2 regions of the Vreelandella sp. GE22 genome follow, and region 2 is predicted to be linked to the other one. Evidence: riboswitches for the same ligand, from Rfam matches in the RefSeq annotation. Region 2 holds a riboswitch; the other holds the start of a gene.
What was found. Region 2 has a riboswitch for cobalamin ahead of ACWHRL_RS16610 (ABC transporter substrate-binding protein). Riboswitches for the same ligand answer to the same signal wherever they lie in the genome.
Positions count from the first base shown of each region.

Region 1: linked by a shared signal. The riboswitch ahead of ACWHRL_RS06520 (TonB-dependent receptor domain-containing protein) and the one ahead of ACWHRL_RS16610 (ABC transporter substrate-binding protein) in region 2 are both predicted to bind cobalamin.

Region 1 covers NZ_OZ309110.1:1,382,879-1,385,929, reverse strand. Annotated here, with positions in the region: gene ACWHRL_RS06520 (TonB-dependent receptor domain-containing protein) at 1-1,488, opposite strand, end outside; cobalamin riboswitch at 1,627-1,844, opposite strand; gene ACWHRL_RS06515 (bifunctional adenosylcobinamide kinase/adenosylcobinamide-phosphate guanylyltransferase) at 1,865-2,302, opposite strand; gene ACWHRL_RS06510 (histidine phosphatase family protein) at 2,254-2,898, opposite strand; gene ACWHRL_RS06505 (adenosylcobinamide-GDP ribazoletransferase) at 2,850-3,051, opposite strand, start outside.
Region 2 covers NZ_OZ309110.1:3,533,970-3,537,020, forward strand. Annotated here, with positions in the region: gene ACWHRL_RS16595 (TRAP transporter substrate-binding protein) at 1-318, shown strand, start outside; gene ACWHRL_RS16600 (cytochrome c oxidase assembly protein) at 386-1,195, opposite strand; gene ACWHRL_RS16605 (DUF2243 domain-containing protein) at 1,196-1,663, opposite strand; cobalamin riboswitch at 1,768-1,959, shown strand; gene ACWHRL_RS16610 (ABC transporter substrate-binding protein) at 2,002-3,018, shown strand; gene ACWHRL_RS16615 (FecCD family ABC transporter permease) at 3,018-3,051, shown strand, end outside.

The sequences.
Region 1 (3,051 bases), 1.7 Mb from region 2:
CTCCGGGTCGGTGTAGGTGAGTGCGGCGGCTAAAGTCCAGGCATCGATTTCTACACCGCTCGATAGCTCGACGCCGCGAACACGCGAGGTGGGCACATTGAACTGCTCACCCTGGCCTGCAATCAGGTTGTCGATATCGGTCTGGTAAAGCGCGGCGTCCCAAAAGAGGCTGGCGTACTGGCCCCGCGCGCCGAGTTCGACGGTCTCGGATGTTTCCGATTCGAGGTCCGGGTTGCCGAAGTCCGGGTAGTAAAGCTGGTTATAGGTCGGCGCGTTGAAGGCGGTACCATAATTGGCACGCAGGGTGTGGTGGGCGTCGACATCGAAGCCCAGGCCTACGCTTCCGGTCACCTCGTCGCCGTAGCTTTCGTTGCTATCGAAACGGGCGCTGGCCTGCAGGGTGAACGGGGCGAAGTCGAAAAGCGCCTGGCTGAACGCCGCCTTGTTGTCCCGACTGGTTTCGTCGTAATCGACGGTGCTGTCGATCTTGTCTTCGCTGTACTCGGCCCCGGCGATGAACTCATGGGCGCCGGCGGTGAAGGTATTCTCCCAGCGCGCGGTGCGGATTTTGGTGTCGAAGGTGGAGTCGCCGAACTCATCGATGTTGTCGCTTTCGTCCCGGGCCTCGGAGAGCGTGACCCGCGAGCGCCAGGCATCCATCACCGGCACCTCACCGTAGACGGCGGCCACTTGTTGCACGAAGTCGTCCTCGCCCTCGTCGTACTCGTTGTTGCCCCTGGCGCGCAGCGCCAGTACGCCGGTCTCCGCGCCGTTATCAAAAGTGTGCGAGACCCGGGCGAGCGCGGAGGTGTTGTCATAGCCCTTGTCGTCGCCACCGCGGCGCACGGGCTGGCCTTCGGTATTGAAGTGGCTGGCGGCGAAGCTGTAACGCGTGCCGCCTTCCTGGCCGCTGATACCGGCGCTGGCCCGCGCGGTGCCGAAAGAGCCGCCGCCGAAGGAGAGCCGCGGCTGCGGGCCTTGTTCATCGCCCTGGTGGGTGAATAGCTGCACCACGCCGCCGATGGCATCCGCCCCGTAAAGGCTGCCCCTGGGGCCGCGCACGACCTCGGCGCGCTCGAACATGCGCGGGTCGAGATTCGACCACGCCGCCCCGCCGCTGGTGGCGGAGCGCAGGCGGATACCGTCGATCAACAAGACGTTCTGGGCGCTTCCGGTGCCGCGAATGAACACGCTCGAATTCTTGCCGAAGCTGCCGTTGCTGGAGACGTCCACGCCGGGCTGGCCGCGTAAAAGGTCGGTGACGCTGACCGGGTCCTGGCGGCGAAAGGTGGCTTCGTCCAGTACGGTAACCGATGAAAGGCTTTGGTTGGCGGTGCGCGGGGCGAGCGTGGCAGTCACCACGACCGGGTCGAGGGCCTGATCATCGTTTGGCGTGTTCGAGGAAGGCGCTGACTGGGCGGAGGCGGCCAACGGCAGTGCGACGAGCGTCAAGGCGGTAAGCCCGGAGGTGGTACGCGAATATGACATGGTGGGTCCCTTTGGCCGTGCTCACCCGCACAGCCGATTTTTTATAGGGCCGGGCAAAGAGTGGACAAGGGGAAATAGCGGGCGTGGGTGGCCCGTATCAGCCCTAAGCACGCCCTCCGCGACTCGGCAGTAGTGGTTCTAAAACCTGACGTTTGGGCCGGTCTCCGGGCTGACGAGCAAAAGGGGCTCTCTTTAAAGGACACCCTTTTCAAACGGCCGCCTTCCCATGTCGCGGGCGACACAGTGGCATATTGGCCGTTCTTGACTCGATTACCGTTGCGGGGGCAGCGCTGGAATGGGCACCAGCTTCCCGTTTAACTGGCGCGCAGGCCAGCACCCAAAGGTGAGCGTAAACTAGCAAGTTGCCCTGACAAGGTCAATCGACCTCGGCAAGGCGCTGGGTCAGGCCGTGGCGCACGTACCACACGCGCTCGGCGCGCTTGGCCGCGTCCTGGCTCAACCAGCCGTTCAAATCGCGCAGGCGGCGGTCGTCCTGGGCCATGGGCACCAGGCCTCGGCCTACTTCGTTTAAAATCAATATGATGGTCGCGTTTCGCGTCGCAGCGGCCTGGCATAGAAAATCGATATCCTCACGCCATTGAGCGCGCAGGTGCTCGTTATCCGCCTCGTACTCGCCGTGGCGCGCCACCCAGTTTAAAAAGCCGTTGATCACCAGTGGTTTGTTGGGCACCAGTATCGAGTGGCAGTCCGCCAGGCGCTGGCCCGGGGCGAGGGTCCACCAGGCGGCGTTTTCAAAGCGCGCTTTTACGGCGTCTCGTTTTCCAGCGCGGGCACCGCCGATGAAAAGCTGCATTGCCACCCCTCTTGCTGAACGTGATACTTGAGTGTCAGGCGCCGGCCGGTGGCCTGGAGCACCGTGGCCTCCCAGAAAGGCACGGACTCGAAACGCCGTCTTAGTTCGCGAATCACCCCGCCGTGGGTGACCGCCAGTATGCGCCGATGGCCGTACTGGCGGGCGCTTTGGGCCACGTCCTCGAGCCAGGCGTCCAGGCGGTGACGCAGATCACCCGCGGATTCGCCGCCGGGGATTCTAAGCTCTCCTACGCTATCAATCCAGGCGCGATAGCCCGGGTCGTTTTTGAGTTCGTCGTACACCTTGCCCTCGTAGTTGCCGAAGTCGAGTTCACGAAGCCGGGGCTCGTCATGGACCGGTGCTACAAAGGCTTCGGGTTTGATCCACTCGAAGGTTTGCCGGCAGCGGGTCAGGTCACTCACGTAAATGGCGTCGAACGCCTCCCTTGCCAGCGCTTCGCGCAGGGTGTCGAGGCCCTCTTTCGCATCGGGCAGCAACAGCGGGATATCGCGCTGGCCCTGGTAGCGCCGCTCCAGATTCCAGGCCGTTATCCCGTGGCGAACCACCACCAGCTCCACATCACCATCAAAAGCCACAGTTCAACTCCTTCTATCAAAGCGCCGGCCATATCCCCATTGATGCCCCTGAAGGCACGCAGAACACCCGCCCGGTAAAGCGCGGTAAACAAAAGCGCCGCCATGAGCCACAGGATCAATGCCGGGTAAAAAAGCGCCACGACCAGTAGCGGC
Region 2 (3,051 bases):
CAGAAGTTTCAATCTCTGTCTGCTGAGCAACAGCGTGTCGTTGCCGATGGTGCGGCGATGATGGCGACGGTTCAGTTTGGTATCCAGCCACGCAAGGAGCTGGAGGCTTACCGCAAATGGGAAGAAGCGGGAGGCGAGATCTACACGCCGACCGAAGAAGAGATGGAAGAGTTTCGCGCCCTGGCCGACCCCGTCAGGAAGTGGTACCTGGAGACGTTTGGCGAAGACGGCGAAAGCTTTTTGGACGCCTTCGAAGCGGCCCGTGACCGGGCAGAAGAGCGCGCCAATGCTGACCGGGATTCCATTCTGGGGTCATAAGCGCCGGACAATAGCTTAAACTTAAGATAACTGTCAGCCTGGTCACTCCAACAGGCTGACAGTCACACTATCCCCCTTGCACCCTCTTTCTTCCCCCTATCTCTTCTCGCCGCCCCACCGGCCGTCTCAACCAAAACGTCATCAACACCACCGCCAGCAGCACCTCGGCCAGGTCGCCGCCGTAGTACATCAGCTGCGCGGCGGCTTGCACGTCTTCCAGAGCGTGGCCGGTGCCCCGGGGTAAGCCTTGAGCGTACATCAGCTTGCCGAGCAGGCTGTGGGTAGCGATGGCGGCGAACAGCACGCCGAGGCGAAAGCGCAGGCTGAGCCGGTGGGGTGAGGTGTCGGGCTCGGCGAGGATCGCCCAGCAGAAAAGATAACCTGCCAGCAGGAAATGCAGGTGAATGGCGTAGTGAAGCGTCGGGCTTTCAAGCGAAGCGGCGTAAAGCGGCGTCATGTAGAGCACGTACATGCCGCCCACGTTGAGAAACAGTGCGGTGACCGGGTGAGCGATCAAGCGAATGAAGCGGCTGTGAAGAAGCGCCACTACCACCTTGCCGCCCGCCTGCGGAAGCGTTTTGAACAGCAATGTGACCGGGGCGGCCAACACCCAGGCAAGCGGCGCGAACATGCCGATCAAAAGGTGCAGCGTCATGTGCCCGATCAGGTCGTGGTGCGCCCAATTCATCAGCGAGGGCCAGAAAGCCACGCCCAGCAGCGCGCTGCCCAGCACGAAGAAACCGCACCGCTTACGGCTCCAGAACGCCCGGCGGTGAAGCCCTTGGGCGGCAACCAGGTACACCAGCGTGATGAGGACGACCAGCGCGAAGGGCAGCCAAGCCAGCAGCGAGCCATGAGTGTTGGCGTGGGCGTGCATTTAACGCGCGGCGCTTGACCGGGCGCGCCGGAAAAACCCCACCCCGACCAGCAAAAAGACGATGGCGCAGGCGTTCCATACCAGGTCGTACATCAGCGGATCCACGCCGTAACGAATCTGATGCAGGCCCAACACCTTGTGGTTGATCAGGCCATCGAAGAGCTGAAAGCCGCCCATCCCCAGAAAAAAGCCCGCTTTCGTCCAGGCAATGCTCAAACATTGGCGCTGAGAAAGATCCAACAGCATGAAGACCCCCACCACCACGGCCAGCAGTTCGCCTGCATGCAACAGCCCGTCGGACACAATACCGAATGCCGGCGTGGAGAAGTCGAAAAAGTGGTGCCACTGCAAAAGCTGGTGGAAGACGATTTCATCGACGGCCGCCATGACCCCGATGCCCACCAGCACCGCCGCCCAAAGCGAGCGCTTTGCGCTCAACGTGGTAGATGCATTCGCCATTCTGGTCATCGCCGTTCTCCCTGACTGTCATGTAAGCGTAGGCAAGCCCACCCCCGGGGTAAAGGGTGGGCGGTGCCTGGCGCAATGAGCAATTGCCCTGACCAGGGGCGCTCTCTAGAATAGCGCGCGTCGGTGTTTCTTCGGAAACTTAATAGAGAATCCAAAGCGGCCTGGCCGCGAACCGGAACTGCCCCCGCAACTGTAGGCGGCGAGCGACGCTCAAGAGACCACTGGACGCTACGTCCGGGAAGGTGAGCTAGCCATGACCCGTCAGTCAGGAGAACTGCCGACGACTCTTCACTCACCACGGCGCCCCTGGCGGCCGCGGATCATGCACGGGAGTGTACATGATGCTGACATTACGTAACGCAACGGCCCTTTTGGGCCTTTGCGCGGCGTCGGCTGCCTTGGCGGCCACCGACTACCCGCTCACGCTTGAAAGCTGCGGTCATGCCATCACCCTCGAAGCGCCGCCGGCGCGGGTGGTCACCATCGGCCAGGCGGCGACGGAAATGCTTTATCTGCTCGGCCTCGAAGAACGAATGGTCGGCACCTCGCTTTGGGTCAACCCGGTGCTCGATGAGTTTGCCGAGGCGAATGCCGGCGTCGAGCGCCTTTCCGACGACGCGCCCAGCTTCGAAAGCGTGATCAACCGAGAGCCGGACCTGGTGATTTCCGCTTTTGAGTGGATGGTCGGGCCGGCCGGTGTGGTGGGCACGCCCGAGATGTTCGACGACGCGGGGGTGGCGCTTTGGACCCTGCCTACCGAGTGCGAGGGCAAGGACAACGTCCAAAGCATGGACGGCGCGCGGCGCACGCTCTTCGACCCGGCGCTGGTGTACCAGGCCATCGCGACGCTTTCACGTATGTTCGATGTATCAGAGCGCGGCGATGGTGCCATCGAGGCGCTCAAGGCGCGGGAAACCGCCGCGATCGAGGCCGCCCAGGCACTCAGCTTGTCCAAGGATACCAGCGGCGTGTTCTGGTACTCCTCGGCACAGCTGGGTAGCGACCCTTACGTGGCAGGTGTGAACAGCGTACCGGACTGGATGATGAGCACCCTCGGCATCGACAACGTGGTGAGCATCGAAGAGGAGTGGCCGAGCGTGGGCTGGGAGCACATCGCCCGCGCCAATCCTACCTTTATCGCCGCCGCACGCATGGAGCGCCGCCGCTTCCCCGCCGACGACCTGGCCACCAAACGCGACTATCTACAAAGCGACCCGGTGACCGGGCTGCTCGACGCGGTGCAAAGCGAGCACGTGATCGAAATCGACGCCCAGGCCATGGACCCCTCGATACGCAGTATTTTCGCCCTCGAGACGCTGATCGAGCACCTGGCCAATTTCGACCTGGCGCTCTGATGCGCGCGAAAACGGCGCGCCCCGCCGCCGCCA